DNA from 3 places in the Streptomyces sp. NPDC026417 genome. Region 2 is predicted to be linked to each of the others. Evidence: riboswitches for the same ligand, from Rfam matches in the RefSeq annotation. Region 2 holds a riboswitch; each other region holds the start of a gene.
What was found. A riboswitch is a leader RNA that binds a small molecule or an ion and turns the genes downstream of it on or off. The one in region 2 is predicted to bind cyclic di-AMP.

Region 1: linked by a shared signal. The riboswitch ahead of ACZ4NT_RS22545 (M23 family metallopeptidase) and the one ahead of ACZ4NT_RS36495 (M23 family metallopeptidase) in region 2 are both predicted to bind cyclic di-AMP.
Region 3: linked by a shared signal. The riboswitch ahead of ACZ4NT_RS25280 (LysM peptidoglycan-binding domain-containing protein) and the one ahead of ACZ4NT_RS36495 (M23 family metallopeptidase) in region 2 are both predicted to bind cyclic di-AMP.

The regions. Positions count from the first base shown of each region.
Region 1 covers NZ_JBVHPY010000014.1:136,085-141,313, forward strand. Annotated here, with positions in the region: gene ACZ4NT_RS22540 (heavy metal translocating P-type ATPase) at 1-1,608, shown strand, start outside; cyclic di-AMP (ydaO/yuaA leader) riboswitch at 2,001-2,157, shown strand; gene ACZ4NT_RS22545 (M23 family metallopeptidase) at 2,162-3,013, shown strand; gene ACZ4NT_RS22550 (SGNH/GDSL hydrolase family protein) at 3,258-4,043, shown strand; gene ACZ4NT_RS22555 (TetR/AcrR family transcriptional regulator) at 4,277-4,897, opposite strand; gene ACZ4NT_RS22560 (Glu/Leu/Phe/Val dehydrogenase dimerization domain-containing protein) at 4,993-5,229, opposite strand, start outside.
Region 2 covers NZ_JBVHPY010000042.1:5,050-10,278, reverse strand. Annotated here, with positions in the region: gene ACZ4NT_RS36505 (PrsW family intramembrane metalloprotease) at 1-246, shown strand, start outside; gene ACZ4NT_RS36500 (aldo/keto reductase) at 298-1,242, opposite strand; gene ACZ4NT_RS36495 (M23 family metallopeptidase) at 1,318-2,367, opposite strand; cyclic di-AMP (ydaO/yuaA leader) riboswitch at 2,379-2,536, opposite strand; gene ACZ4NT_RS36490 (PP2C family protein-serine/threonine phosphatase) at 2,791-4,149, opposite strand; tRNA gene ACZ4NT_RS36485 (tRNA-Met) at 4,305-4,378, opposite strand; gene ACZ4NT_RS36480 (dihydrofolate reductase family protein) at 4,517-5,229, opposite strand, start outside.
Region 3 covers NZ_JBVHPY010000017.1:37,358-42,586, reverse strand. Annotated here, with positions in the region: gene ACZ4NT_RS25290 (cytochrome P450 family protein) at 1-568, shown strand, start outside; gene ACZ4NT_RS25285 (transglycosylase family protein) at 769-1,758, shown strand; cyclic di-AMP (ydaO/yuaA leader) riboswitch at 1,975-2,145, shown strand; gene ACZ4NT_RS25280 (LysM peptidoglycan-binding domain-containing protein) at 2,150-2,836, shown strand; gene eno (phosphopyruvate hydratase) at 3,197-4,483, shown strand; gene ACZ4NT_RS25270 (septum formation initiator family protein) at 4,581-5,057, shown strand; gene ACZ4NT_RS25265 (DUF501 domain-containing protein) at 5,084-5,229, shown strand, end outside.

The DNA.
Region 1 (5,229 bases), on a different contig from region 2:
GCGTTCCTCCTGGCCGGCAGGTACTTCGAGGCACGCTCCAAGCGCCGGGCCGGTGCCGCCCTCAGGACACTGCTGGAGCTGGGGGCCAAGGAGGTCACCGTCCTGCGGGAGGGCCGCGAGCGGCTGATCCCCGTCGGTGAGCTGCGCGCCGGGGACCGCTTCGTCGTCCGGCCGGGGGAGAAGATCGCCACCGACGGCGTCGTCGTCGAGGGCGCCTCGGCGGTGGACGCCTCCCTGCTGACCGGCGAATCGGTGCCGGTCGAGACCGGTGTCGGTGACGCGGTCACGGGGGCCGCCCTGAACGCCGGTGGCCGACTGGTCGTCGAGGCCACCCGCGTCGGCGCCGACACCCAACTGGCCCGCATGGCCCGGCTGGTGGAGGACGCGCAGAGCGGAAAGGCGGCGGCCCAGCGCCTGGCCGACCGGATCTCCGCCGTGTTCGTGCCCGTCGTCATCGCCCTCGCGCTCGGCACCCTCGGCTTCTGGCTGGGCAGCGGGGCCGGCCTCACGGCCGCGTTCACCGCGGCGGTGGCCGTCCTGGTCATCGCCTGCCCCTGTGCCCTGGGCCTGGCGACCCCCACCGCGCTCATGGTCGGCACGGGGCGCGGCGCGCAGTTGGGCATTCTGATCAAGGGTCCCGAGATGCTGGAGACCACCCGCGGGGTCGACACGATCCTCCTGGACAAGACCGGCACCGTCACCACCGGGCGGATGACGCTGCTCGCCGTCCACACCGCCGACGGGGCCGACGAGGCCGAGGTGCTGCGGCTTGCGGGAGCCCTGGAGCACGCCTCGGAGCATCCCGTCGCCCGGGCCGTCGTCGCCGCGGCGACCGAGCGGGACCTCGCCCTGCCCGTCCCGGAGGATTTCGCGGGCATCGCCGGACTGGGGGTGCAGGGCGTCGTGGACGGACACGCCGTCCTCGCCGGCCGCGTCCGCCTCCTGCGGGAGAGGGCGGTGAGCCTGCCCGCCGGACTGGAGCGCGCCGCGGCCGGGGCCGAGGCCGCCGGGCGCACCGCGGTCGTGGTCGCCTGGGACGGGGAGGCCCGCGCGGTCCTGGAGGTCGCCGACGCGGTCAAGGAGACCAGTGCCGAGGCCGTCCGGCGGCTGCGCGGCCTCGGCCTCACGCCGGTGCTGCTGACCGGGGACAACAGGACGGTCGCCGCGTCCGTGGCGGCCGAGGTCGGCATCGACGAGGTGATCGCGGAGGTCATGCCCGAGGACAAGGCCGGTGTCGTCGAGCGCCTTCAGGGCCAAGGCCGCAGCGTCGCCATGGTCGGGGACGGCGTCAACGACGCCGCCGCCCTGGCCCGGGCCGACCTCGGCCTCGCGATGGGCACCGGCACCGACGCGGCCATCGAGGCCGCCGATCTCACCCTCGTCCGCGGCGACCTGCGGGCGGCGGCCGACGCGATCCGGCTGGCCCGCAGGACCCTGCGCACCATCAGGTCCAACCTGTTCTGGGCCTTCGCCTACAACGTCGCCGCCCTGCCGCTCGCCGCGGCGGGCCTGCTCAATCCGATGATCGCCGGAGCCGCCATGGCGCTCTCCTCGGTCTTCGTGGTCGGCAACTCCCTGCGGCTGCGCGGCTTCCGGGCCCTCGCCTGACGGCGTCCGCACCGCCTCCGGTGCGAGGCGTCACCCGGACCGGGGTGACGCCTCGCCGCGTCGCGCGTCCCCCCTGTCGCTTCTGGGTGTTCTGCCCGTTTTGCCTGCAAAGCGGCCAACTAGCAATGAATTAGGGCCTGGTGGCGTGCGGTCGAGTGAGCAGCGTCATAACGGTGACAATGCGTGGCGTTCCGGGATTCTCAAATCCGCAGCATTTCCGGGGGGATTACGGACCAGGAAAGATCGCCTATCCACGGACAGTGACCGCCAATTCGGGCATGGATCAAGAAAGGGGTGTGCACAGAAACCCCACAAGCTTGTCGACGCACTCTCATGTCGCTTACGTTCACCCTCACTCCGGACGGACGCCCAATCCTGCCGCCGCCCGGAATCCCGCACACTCACCCGTACACGGCAGGAGCGGGGGACCCACAGGCACGACGCCTGTTCCGGTCTCCGGAACAGGCTTGGGGTAAAGCCGCGCGCAACGCGGCCGGGCATCTCCAGCTCGCACCCGACAGCTCACCTCGCAGGCGCCGGAGAGGAATTCGCCATGCCCGCCAAGGGTAAGCACCGCCGTCCGAAGTCCCTGCGCTTCTCCCGCACCATCGCCGTCGCCGGAACCGGTGGCGCCGCGCTCGCGCTGCCCTTGATGGGAGCCGCCGGCGCCCACGCCGCCACCCCGACGGCCGCCGTCTCCTCCGCCGCGGAGAAGACCGTCGCCTCCGCTCCCGTCGCCGCCCAGAAGGCCACGACGAAGACGTACGCGGTGAAGTCCGGCGACTCCCTCGCGAAGATCGCTGACGAGCAGCACGTCAGCGGCGGCTGGAAGAAGCTCTACGCCGACAACCGCAAGGTCATCGGCGGCGACCCCGCGCTGATCCACCCCGGCCTGAAGCTGACCCTCGGCGGCAAGGCCGCGGCCAAGGCCGCCCCGTCGTCCGGCACGAGCACCCAGACGACCAAGACCCAGGCCGCTCCGGCCGCCAACACCTCCGGCTACACGCTGCCCGTCGAGGGCGCCACGGTCGGCACCTCCTACAGGACCGCGGGCAGCATGTGGTCCAGCGGCTACCACACCGGCGTCGACTTCGTGGTCCCGACCGGCACCTCCATCAAGTCCGTGGGCCCGGGCACCGTCGTCTCGGCCGGCTGGGGCGGCGCCTACGGCAACCAGGTCGTCATCCGGCACACCGACGGCCAGTACTCCCAGTACGCCCACATGTCCTCGCTGTCCGTCTCGGCCGGGCAGACCGTGACCGGCGGCCAGCAGATAGGCCTGTCCGGCGCGACCGGCAACGTCACCGGACCGCACCTGCACTTCGAGATCCGCACCAGCCCGGACTACGGCTCGGACGTGGACCCGATCGCGTACCTCCGCGCGCACGGCGTCTCCATCGGCTGACGCCCGCACCGCCGCCGAAGGCCGGACCCCCGATCCCCGGGGTCCGGCCTTCGGCGTGCCACGCGTGCGCGGGCGTTGAGGCTCGTCAACCGCCCCTGTACGGCGCCTTATTCCGGGATTGACCAATACTTGACGAGTGGCTTATCTCACCGCCCGTCAACCCCTTCCTACGGTCGCGTAGCTCACATCGCACGGTGAATCATGGGCCGATGTGGCAGACGATTCGAAGAGTGACAACAGAGCAGTGATCGGGTCGTACGTGGCGGTGGGGGACAGCTTCACCGAGGGCGTCGGCGATCCCGGTCCGGACGGGGCCTTCGTCGGCTGGGCCGACCGGTTCGCGGTGCTGCTCGCCGACCGGCGCCCCGAGGGCGACTTCGGCTACACCAATCTCGCCGTACGCGGGAAGCTGCTGGACCAGATCGTCGAGAGCCAGCTCCAGCAGGCCAAGGCGCTGGCCCCGGACCTGGTCTCCTTCTGCGCGGGCGGCAACGACATCATCCGGCCGGGCACCGACCCCGACGAGGTCGCCGAGCGCTTCGAGCGGGCGGTCGCCGACCTCACGTCGGCCGTCGGCACCGTCCTCGTGACCACCGGGTTCGACACCCGCGGCGTGCCCGTGCTCAAGCATCTGCGCGGCAAGATCGCCACGTACAACGGGCATGTGCGGGCGATCGCCGACCGCTACGGCTGCCCGGTGCTCGACCTGTGGTCCCTGAGGACCATCCAGGACCGGCGTGCCTGGGACGGCGACCGGCTGCATCTCTCGCCCGAGGGCCACACCCGGGTCGCCCTGCGGGCCGGCCAGGTCCTCGGCCTGGAGGTCCCGGCGGACCCCGACCAGCCCTGGCCGCCGCTGCCGCCGCGGGGCACCTTCGAGATGCGCCGCGACAACATCCAGTGGGCCCGGGAGTATCTGGTGCCGTGGATCGGACGCCGGCTGCGCGGCGAGTCCTCCGGGGACCACGTGGCGGCCAAGGGCAGCCTGTCGCCGGACGACATCAAGCTGCGGATCGCACCGGCGGTGTGAGGGGCGGCGGGCCGGGGTCCCGGTGACTCCGGTGCCGGCCCGGCGTGTGCGAGGTCGGCCGGGGTGTGGTCCTTTCGCAGTGCGGCGCCGAGCCGTGCCGAGCAGCGCCCCAGCCGGGCCGTACCGCGCCGAGCCGGGTCCGAGCCGGTCCCGTCCGATCCGCTCGTCCGGGGTCGGACGGGCGGAGGTGGCCGGGCAGGGACGGGGGGGCCGGTGTTCTCGGCTGCCGGGGTTCAGCCGGGCGGGGAAGTCAGCGCCTCGCGCTCCAGGCCCAGTTCGCGTGCGAGGGCCTCGTCCACCCAGGCCCGGGTGCGCGCCCGCGACACCGCACCGGGGTACGCGGTCATCTGCACGGCGAGACCGTCCAGCAGGGCGGTGAGCCGCAGGGCCGCGCCCATGGCGTCCGGGCACCGGAACTCGCCCGCGGCCACGCCCTCCGCGATCACCTCGGCGATCGCGGCCTTCCACTGCCGGTCGAGATCCTGGGTGACCTCCCGCAGACCCGGCTCGCGCAGGGCCACGGCCCAGCCCTCGATCCACAGCCGCCAACCCTTGGCCTGCCCGGTCGGCGCGTACCAGCGGACCGCCGCGCGCAGCCGCTTCAGCGCCGAGGTGCGGCGGCCCAGCAGTTTGCGCAGCCGGGCGAGATCGTCCTCGGCGGCGAACGTGAACGCCTCGGCGACCAGCTTCTCCTTGGTCGAGAAGTGGTACAGGACCAGCGCGTTGCTGACGCCGAGCGCCGTGGCCACGTCGGCGATGCGCACCGCCGCCACGCCGCGCTCCTCGATCTGCCCGATGGCAGCCCGCAGCAGCTCCTCCCGCCGCTGGACCACACTCAACCGCACTCTCGCCACGCGGCAACCCTAATCCGTCGCCCGGGACACGGCGGACACGGACCCTGGCCCGGAGGCGGGCGGCGGACCGCCGTCCGGGACGCAACGCCCGGCCGTCACCGGTACCAGCCGAACCGTTCCGCGATGACCGGCAGCCGGTCGGCGACGATGGCGTGGGCCGCGGCCCGGGGCGTCGTGCCGTCCGCCTCCGCGCGGTCCAGCATCAGCCCGACGAGGGCGCGCATCGAGCGCCGGGTGTGCGCGAACGCCTCGCCCGCGTCCGGGCCGATGTCGCCGAACAGCGTCCACCACCACCAGGCGTTCGTACCGGAGTTGACCACCACATCGGGCAG
Region 2 (5,229 bases):
GGCCGCGCGGGCGCCGACTTCGTGATCCGGGAGAGGGAGCTGCTCCACGAGCTGTGGCGGCGCCGGGAGGTCGCCCGCCCGTCGCTCGCGTACGCGGCCCGTGCGACGGCGCCCGCGGTCGCGTCCCCGTGGCCCGGGGTGTACGCCCCGCTCTACACGGGGCCGTACGCCGACCCGGCGGCGGCCCACCGTCCGGCGCACCCCGCCTACGACACCCATCCCGCGTACAACCCCTACCGGTCGTAGCGGCAGGGCCCCGGCGCGGCCCGGCGCGTGCGGGCCGCGCGGACCCCCGGCCTAGGCCGAGGCCTGCGACAGCGTCGTCAGTTCCTCGTCCGTGAGGGTCAGGTCGGCCACCCCGAGGAGCGCCGGCAGCTGCTCGACGGTCCGGGCGGAGGCGAGCGGTGCGGCCACCGTCGGGCGTTCGGCGAGCCAGGCCAGGGCCACCGTGGCGTGCGGGACGCCCCGGGACTCGGCGATGGCGTCGAGAGCGGCCAGCACGCGCGGGCCGCGCTCCGTCTGCAGGTGCTTGCCCGCGCCCGCGGCCCGCGCCGAGTCGACCGTCGTGCCCGGGCGGTACTTGCCGGTCAGGAAGCCGGAGGCCAGGGCGTAGTACGGGACGGCGGCGAGGCCCGACCGGGAGGCGATCTCCTGGAGCGGGCCCTCGTAGGTGTCGCGCGAGACGAGGTTGTAGTGCGGCTGGAGGGCGACGTACCGGGCGACGCCCTCGCGGTCGGAGAACTCCAGGGACTCCTGGAGGCGCTCCGGCGAGATGTTGGAGGCCGCGATGGCACGCACCTTGCCGGCCCGCACCAGCTCGTCGAGGGTGCCGATGATCTCCTCGACCGGGACCGAGGGGTCGTCGTAGTGCGTGTAGAAGAGGTCGATGTAGTCCGTCCCCAGGCGGCGCAGCGACGCGTCGGCCGCGGCCCTGAGGGTGTCGGGCGACAGCCCCTTGTACGCGGGATGGGCGCCGGCCTTGGTGGCGAGGACGATCTCGGACCGGTTGCCGCGCTCGGCGAACCACTTGCCGATGATCGTCTCCGACTCACCGCCCTCGTTGCCGGGCGCCCAGGAGGAGTAGGTGTCGGCGGTGTCCACGAAGTTGCCGCCGGCCGCCGCGTAGGCGTCCAGCACGGCGAAGGACTGCGCCTCGTCGGCGGTCCAGCCGAAGACGTTGCCGCCGAGGGCGAGCGGGAAGACCTCGAGGTCTGACGGGCCGAGCTTGCGGAGAGAAGTCATGGTGGATCTCAACACGGTTGGCGCGGCCACGTATTCCGGGGGCGCGGCCGCGACGTCCGGCCCCCGGGCTCGGGACTACGGGTTGAGGCCCTTGCTCTGCAGCCAGGCCATCGGGTCGATACCGGTGGCGGCGCCGCCCGGGTGGACCTCCATGTGCAGGTGCGGCCCGGTCACGTTGCCGGTGGCGCCGACCCGTCCGATGACGTCACCGGTCGCGACCTTCGCCCCGACGCTGACACTGATGGAGGACTGGTGGCAGAACCAGACCTCGGTCCCGTCGTCGAGGGTGAGGATCGTGCGGTAGCCGTACGAACCGGCCCAGCCCGCCTCGGTGATGGTGCCGCTGTGCACGGCCTTGATCAGGGTGCCGGTGGGGGCCGCGAAGTCGAGTCCGGTGTGGTAGCCGGAGGACCACATGGAGCCGGAGTCACCGAAGCGCGAGGTGAGCGTGTACGAGGAGGTCGGCAGCGCGTAGCTCTTGGCGAGTTCGGCCAGGCGCTCCGCCTCCGCCTTCTCCTTGGCCTCCTGCTCCGCCTTCTTCTTGGCGGCGGCGGCCTTGGTCTCGGCCTCTTCCTGCGTCTTGGCGGCTTCCTCGGCGGCCTTCTTCACCGCGGCGGCCTCCGCCGCCTCGGCGGCCTTGAGGTCGACCTGGTCCTGCTGCGACTCGGCCTGCTGCATGATGCGGGCGCGCAGTGCCTCGCCCGCGTCGGCGCTGCCCTGCGCGGTGTCCGAGGTCGTCAGACCGGCGGTGGTGAGCGGAGTGGCGGAGCCCTGGGGGGCCCGGGAGCCGGAGCCGTCCGATATCAGGTTCTTGGCGGAGTCGGCGACCGACGACAGGTCGGGCATGGAGATGGACACCGGGGGCTTGCCGCTCTGCGCGGTGGCCATGCCGCCCGCGCCGACCGCGGCGATGACGCCGACGCCCAGAACCGTGGAGCTGCGGGCGAGTCCTCCGCCGCGCTGCTTGGAGACGCGGTGCCGGCCACGGACGGGACGGACGGAATCCGCGGTGGGATTCCACTCCTCCCAGGGGCCCTCGTCGTTGCCGTGGCCGTAGCCGAAGGTGTCGCTCTGCTTCTCACTCGGCGCGAACGAGGTGGTTTGAGCAGGCCGGTTTGACGCCACGTGGGCGCGCTCCTTTCCTTCCTTCTCGCCTACCGGGTTAGCTGACGGGTTCGGAGCAGGAAGGTCTCCTACGCGCGTCAACCAGGGTGCGGTGCACCGCGGAAGACGCTCGATTCACCCCAAGTTGGTGGTTCCCCGGTTCCCTTGCGGGATTCGGCGCGTGCGCACGGAGCCGTCTCTTGTGACGGCTGGGACGACCGCGCTGCGTTATCGAACGTTAATAGACTCGGGTCCTCTATTCCAAGCTGTTCCGACTGATCATTAACGTCTTCGTCACGGACGTACGGGTCAGGGGCGGTGAAAACCGGGCGAGTTGGCCAGGTTCTCTAAACCACACATGAGTTGACGGTTCGTCAGTTGTTATGCGCAGCGGCGTCATCCGGTCACCTGGGGTGACAAGGGCCCGGACAGACCGCCCGGGGCTCACGGGCGCCGCACCGCGAGCAGCGCCAGATCGTCCGTCGTCCCGTCCCCCGTGTGCCGGTGGACGTCCTTGATGAGAGTGGCGAGCAGGGCGTCGGGGTCGCGGAAGGCCCGTCCGGCGAGGCGCACCGCCGGATCGTAGAAGCGCCCGTCCGGGTCGCGCGCCTCCGAGAGCCCGTCCGTGTAGAGCAGCAGCGTGGCCCCGGTCGGGAACGCCACCACGGCCGCGCGGTCGGGCCAGGTGCCGAGCTCGCCCATCCCCAGCGGCAGCGCGGACTCGGCGGCCTCCAGCGTGCGCAGGGTGCCGTCCGCGTGCAGGAGCAGCGGCGGCGGATGACCGCGGTTGAGGAGGCGCACGACGCCGTCCCCGTACGGGACCTCCGCCAGGACGGCCGTGGTGAACCCCTCGAAGGCGTCGAGCCCGTCACGCCGGGTCCCCTCGCGGGCCAGCGCCCGCTCCAGCCGCTGGGCGACCGCCTCCAGCGTCGGCTCGTGCTCGGCCGCCTCCCGGAAGGCGCCGATGACGACGGCCACCGCCGTCACCGCCCCCAGCCCCTTGCCCCGTACGTCCCCCACGACGAGCCGGACGCCGTACGGGGTGTCCTGCACCGCGTAGAGGTCACCGCCGATGAACGCGTCGGCCTGCGCGGCCTCGTACCGCGCGGCCACCTCCAGCCCCCCGATCCGTTCGTCCGGGCGCGGCAGGACGGCCCGCTGGGCGGCCTCGGCGATCTCGCGCGCGGAGGCCAGCCGTTCGTCGGAGCGGCGGACGAGGATGTTGATGAGGACGGCCAGCACGGTGACGGTGGCGACGGTGACCAGTTCGGTGACCGCGTCCGCGTGCAGGACGATGCCGAGTTCCATGTGGACCGAGAGGACGGCGGCGAGGCCGGCCAGACCGGTCAGGACGGTGCCGCGCAGGGAGAAGAGGGGAGCGGCGACCAAGGGCGCGGCCGTGAAGAAGGGGGCCGCCGTGAACTGCGACGGGGTGGCGTAGTCGTAGGCCATGCCGGCCACGACGAGCAGCGCGGGCAGGGCACGCAGGAGGGCGCGGGCGGTCGAGACCCGTCGGCTGCCGGTCGCGGGCGAGCGGACCGACGATGTACGGGAGGCGGTCGGCGACGCGTTCCCCAGCCCCGGGTCGGGCACCGGGTCACCCGGCAGCCGCCCCCCGGCCCGCTCGCGCCCCAGGGGAGCCCGGCCGTCGTCCGCGGGGCCGCCGTCACGGTCCGGCGCACCGCCTTCGGGCAACCGGCCGCCGACGCGTGCCCCGACACGGTCGCCGACGTCGGAGAACCCGTCCCCGGCCCCGCCGGACTCCGGCTCCTCCGGCCGCTGCGCGCCACCTGACTGCCCCACCCGTCCAGGCTTCCCGCCGAGGAGGCGGGCGGCGAGCGGTGTGGACCGACCGGATGACTCCGGGCGGGCACGCGGCCCGGCGGGCGGGCCCGCCGGGCGCGGAAACGACTCAGGGCCGGAACTCGATGATCCGAGTTCCGGCCCTGGGCCTTCAGTAGCGGGGACAGGATTTGAACCTGCGACCTCTGGGTTATGAGCCCAGCGAGCTACCGAGCTGCTCCACCCCGCGTCGTTGAGACCACTGTACGCCATTCGCGGGGTCCCCAGCACACACGTTGTCCCGGCACCGGTCTCGACCAGGGCTATCGGGGCGGTCCCGCCGGTCGGCAGGACCGGCCCGGGCCGGTCGCCGGGCGCGGGCGGACGGTCACCGCCGGTCGGGTCCCGCGGCCGGCCGGAGGTGCCGGTTGGGTGCCTTGGCCGCCTCCTCGTACTCCGCGAGCACGACGACGTCGGCGCCCCCGGCCGTCAGGACCCCGCTGCCGTCGGCGCCGGTGACGAACGTGTCGGGCTCCCGCCAGGCGGTCACCACCCGCCGTACCCCGGCGTCGAGGATCAGCCGGGCACAGGGCGACGGCCGGGAGGCACGGCGGGCGCAGGGCTCCAGGCTGCTGTAGACGGTGGCCCCGGCCAACCGCGGGTCCGCCGGGTCTGCCTTGGCGAGCGCGGCCTCCTCGGCGTGCTCCACCGGGTCGCCCTCGCGGGAGTACCCGCGGGAGATCTCGGTGCCGTCCGCCGCCACCACGACCGCGCCCACGCTGAACGCGGTCCGCGACGGCGGGCACTGCGCGGCCAGTTCGCAGGCCAGCGCGAGCCACCGCCGGTCGGCGGCCGAGGCGAGCGGCCCGCTGCCGGGCGCGGTGGGCACGTACCGCATGAGGACGACGTCCCCGACGGGCCGGGTCTCCACCAGCCGCATCCGCCCGCCGGGATAGGGGCCGGGTCCGAACATGCGCGGCGCGTCCGGCTCGCCGACGAGCAGCGGCGCGAGCACCAACTGGAGTTCGTCGGCGAGGCCCTGACGCAGCAGCTGGGTGTGGACCCGGCCGCCGCCCTCGACCATGAGGCGCCGGACACCGC
Region 3 (5,229 bases), on a different contig from region 2:
GCACCTCACCGAGAACGAGGCCGCGGCGATGGCCTTCATCCTCCTCTTCGCCGGTTTCGAGACGACGGTCAACCTCATCGGCAACGGGACCTACGCCCTGCTCACCCATCCCGAGCAGCGGCGGCGGCTGCAGTCCTCCCTCGCCGCCGGAGAGACCGCCCTGCTGGAGACGGGTGTCGAGGAACTCCTCCGCTTCGACGGGCCCGTGGAGCTGGCCACCTGGCGGTTCGCCACCGAGGCGGTCCGGCTCGGCGGACAGGACATCGCCGCCGGCGACCCCGTCCTCGTCGTCCTCGCGGCCGCCGACCGCGACCCCGAGCGCTTCGAACAGCCGGACACCCTGGACCTCTCGCGGCGCGACAACCAGCACCTCGGATACGGGCACGGCATCCACTACTGCCTCGGTGCGCCGCTCGCCCGGCTGGAGGGGCAGACCGCCCTGGCCACGCTGCTCACCCGGCTCCCTGACCTGCAACTCGCCGGCGACCCGGCCGACCTGCGCTGGCGGGGCGGTCTCATCATGCGGGGACTGCGCACGCTTCCGGTGGAGTTCACGCCTGCCCGATAGGGCGTGCCGGGGAGCCCGTGTGCCGCCCGGACCGTACGCGGATGCGGCCCGTTCAAACATGACACACCGTCAATACTGTGATCTTCACGTGATCTGCGCTGCATCGACTTGTGACAAGCGTTCGAGTCCCGATACGTTCACGCATCAACGCGGTGGATCTTCCGTCGCGTCTGTCATTGCTGTCTCCGAAAGGCCACCGCATGCTCTCCGGGAACGGTCGTCACCGTCGCCCCCGCCAGGCTCCGGCGCTCATCGTCGCGGCAGGAGTAACCGGATCGGCCATCGCCATCCCGTTGCTCGGCGCAACCGGCGCGAGCGCCGCAGACGGCACCACGTGGGACCGGGTCGCGGAGTGCGAGAGCGGCGGCTCCTGGAGTGCCGACAGCGGCAACGGGTACTACGGCGGCCTGCAGATGACCCAGGAGAACTGGGAGAAGTACGGCGGCCTGGCGTACGCGCCGAGCCCCGACGAGGCCAGCCGCTCGCAGCAGATAGCCGTCGCCGAGAAGCTTCTCGACGGACAGGGCCTGGCCGCCTGGCCCACCTGCGGGCCGCTCTCCGGCCTCAGCAAGAAGTCGGCCTCCGTCGAGGTCGACACGGGCATCGGCGAGGACCCCTCGTCGCCGACCGGTTCCGCCTCGCCGGATTCGTCCCCTTCGGACGACTCGTCCGGTTCGGGCGGCCTGTCGAACGGCAGCCCCTCGGGCAAGCCTTCCGCGAGCGCGTCCGCCGACCCGTCGAAGTCCGGCGCGGCCTCGGGGGCGACGTCGAAGCCGAGCAAGGACGCCGGCGACTCCAAGGGTGCGGACAACTCGGACACGGGCAAGGCGAAAGCGGACGACTCGGACAAGTCGGGTCGGAGTGAAGCCCCTTCGGGCGGGTCCGCGAGCGAAGCGGCCGGCACCGGCCGGCACCGCGGCGGCATCGCCGAGGACGAGGCGGGCTCGGGCGCGACCGCCGGGCGCGCACAGGAGTCCTCCGGCCGCCACGCCTCGCGCAGCGCCGACGCCACGTCCGACGCGACGGAAGGCTCGTACACGGTCCGTCTCGGGGACAGTCTCACGAGCATCGCCGACTCCCTTGCGGTCCAGGGCGGGTGGAGTGAGCTGTACGAGGTGAACGAGAAGACGGTCGGCGCCGACCCGGACCTCATTCACCCCGGTCAGAGCCTTGAGGTCACCGAAGACTAAGTGGTCGTCAGGCGGCGAATCGGGTACAAAACAGCGGTAGTTCACGTCATGGTTCGCACCGCAATGTCCGGTTTGGTGAGAGTGAGACATGAGTCTCAGAAGCCCTGATCGTCTTTGAAATTCCGGCGGTCGCGTGTCTACGGTCGTGACCGCTCGCCACAGCGGGCCCCGACGGTCGCAACGCCGAATCCTGCCAGCGGCCGTCCGGGAACAGTCGTCGCGCAAGCGCCGCAGGCAGGAGCGGGGGACCCAAGGTAAGTGCCGGGCCCGGGAGTTGAGAGACCTCCGGGAACGGCTTGGGGTGAAGTCGGGCGCCAGCGGCGCACGACCGGGCACTCACCCGCCCGAACCCGACAGCTCACCTCGCAGGCGTCGGTGAGGGGATCACTTCATGCTGCTCAACAGCAAGGGCAAGCACCGCCGCCCGTCCAAGGCCGCCCGTGTCGCCACGCTCGCCGGTGTCACCGGTGTCGCCATCGCCGCTCCGCTGATGGCCGCCGGCAACGCCTCCGCCGCCACCACCTCCGAGTGGGACGCCGTCGCCCAGTGCGAGTCCGGCGGCAACTGGTCCATCAACACCGGCAACGGCTACTACGGCGGTCTGCAGTTCTCCGCCTCCACCTGGTCCGCGTACGGCGGCTCCGCCTACGCCTCCACGGCCGACCAGGCCTCCAAGTCCGAGCAGATCGCCGTCGCCGAGAAGGTGCTCGCCGCGCAGGGCAAGGGTGCCTGGCCGACCTGCGGCACCGGCCTGTCCGGCGCCTCCACCGGCGGCACCTCGACGGACACCGGTTCGCAGAGCACGGCTCAGCCGCAGCAGCAGGCCCCCCAGTCGCAGGACCAGCGCGCCTCGCGTTCCTCGGAGCGGGAGACCGCCAAGAAGACCGTCGAGACCCCGACCGGCAAGAAGGTCGAGAAGGGTGACGGCGAGTACAAGGTCGTCAAGGGCGACACCCTCAGCTCCATCGCCGAGGAGAAGAAGGTCAAGGGCGGCTGGCAGAAGCTGTTCAAGCTGAACAAGGACATCGTCGACGATGCCGACTTCATCTTCCCGGGTCAGCAGCTCCACCTCAGCTGACACCGGCTGACTTCGGCCTCCGGGCCGATCCCGGCCCTCCCCCGCGCGGGGTCTCCCCCCAGGGGACCCCGTGAGGGCCATCCCGTCCCCACGGGCTCCCCGCTCCGGTGCGTGTTCCCCCGTACGCACCGGAGCGGGGCATTTTCATGTGTGCGCCGGGACCGCCGGTCGCGGCGGTACCTGTACGGGGCAGGTTTTTGTTCCGTTCGGAAACAATTTACTCTCGGTTCTGTCCATGGGGTGGTCGACCGGCTGGCCGATCGCCCCGGGCCGGTTAGGCTCATGTCGCGGAGCCGACCGCGGCTCCGTGCAGCAGCGGGCCAAGGGGCTCCGCGTACCCGCGTCACATCCCAGAAGGAGATGCTCGTGCCGTCCATCGACGTCGTCGTAGCCCGGGAAATCCTCGACTCGCGAGGGAACCCCACCGTCGAGGTCGAGGTCGGCCTCGACGACGGCAGCACGGGTCGTGCCGCCGTTCCCTCCGGCGCCTCCACCGGTGCCTTCGAGGCCATCGAGCTGCGCGACGGTGACCCCAACCGCTACCAGGGCAAGGGTGTCGAGAAGGCCGTCCTCGCGGTCATCGAGCAGATCGGCCCGGAGCTCGTCGGCTACGACGCCACCGAGCAGCGCCTGATCGACCAGGCGATGTTCGACCTGGACGCCACCGACAACAAGGGCTCGCTCGGCGCCAACGCCATCCTCGGCGTCTCCCTCGCCGTCGCGCACGCCGCCTCCGAGGCCAGCGACCTGCCGCTGTTCCGCTACCTGGGCGGTCCGAACGCGCACCTGCTGCCCGTCCCGATGATGAACATCCTGAACGGCGGCTCGCACGCCGACTCCAACGTGGACATCCAGGAGTTCATGATCGCGCCGATCGGTGCGGAGTCCTTCTCCGAGGCGCTGCGCTGGGGCGCCGAGGTCTACCACACCCTCAAGAAGGTGCTGAAGACCAAGGGTCTGTCCACGGGCCTCGGCGACGAGGGCGGCTTCGCCCCGAACCTGGAGTCCAACCGCGCCGCGCTCGACCTCATCATCGAGGCCATCAAGCAGGCCGGCTACGTCCCCGGTGAGCAGATCGCGCTCGCGCTCGACGTCGCCGCGTCCGAGTTCTACAAGGACGGCAACTACGAGTTCGAGGGCAAGTCCCGCTCGGCCGCCGAGATGACCGAGTACTACGAGGAGCTCGTCTCCGCCTACCCGCTGGTCTCCATCGAGGACCCGCTGTACGAGGACGACTGGGCCGGCTGGAAGGTCATCACCGACAAGCTGGGCGACAAGGTCCAGATCGTCGGCGACGACCTCTTCGTCACCAACCCGGAGCGCCTGGCCCGCGGCATCGAGGAGGGCTCCGCCAACGCCCTGCTCGTCAAGGTCAACCAGATCGGCTCGCTGACCGAGACCCTGGACGCCGTCGAGCTGGCCCAGCGCAACGGCTTCAAGTGCATGATGTCCCACCGCTCCGGCGAGACCGAGGACGTCACCATCGCCGACCTCGCCGTCGCGGTGAACTGCGGCCAGATCAAGACCGGCGCCCCGGCCCGCTCGGACCGCGTCGCCAAGTACAACCAGCTGCTGCGCATCGAGGAGATCCTCGACGACGCCGCGGTCTACGCCGGCCGCTCGGCGTTCCCCCGCTTCAAGGGCTGATCCGTAGGAAGCGTCGTCCGTACGTCCCCGTACTCGGTCCCGTACCGTGTGCGGGGACGTACGCACGTGACGGGCTTGTGCCGGGGAGGCGGGATTCATGGCCGTGAAGGACCGGGACCGGTTCTCCACCACGACCAGGCTGCGGCTGCTCGGTGAGCAGACGGCGGCCCGCGTCTACCGCTCCCAGACCAAACGGCAGGCCCGCCGCTCCCGCCTGACGGGCCGTGCGGCGCTGCTCGCGCTGGTCCTGTGCTCCCTGATCGTGGCCCTCGCGTACCCGATAAGGCAGTACGTGTCCCAGCGTGCCGAGGTCGCCGAGCTGGAGCGGCAGCAGGAGCAGGCCCGGCAGCGGGTCGAGCAGCTGCGCGACCTCAAGGCCCGCTGGCAGGACGACGCCTACGCCGAGCAGCAGATCCGGCAGCGGCTGCACTACGTGATGCCGGGCGAGACCGGTTACATCGTGATCGACCCGGACGCGGTGCAGAAGTCGCGCACCGACCTGGGGGCGGCCGACCGTCCCTGGTACGCCAACGTCTGGGACGGCGTGGACAAATCCGACCGCTCCGACCAGTAACTGACCAGAGAGACAAGACACACCGCATGGAAACGCCCCCGCCGCCCACCCCGCGCACCGAGCCGAACGACGCGGACGTCGAGGCCTTCAAGCAGCAGCTCGGCCGTCCGCCGCGCGGGCTGCGTGCGATCGCGCACCGCTGTCCGTGCGGTCAGCCGGACGTGGTGGAGAC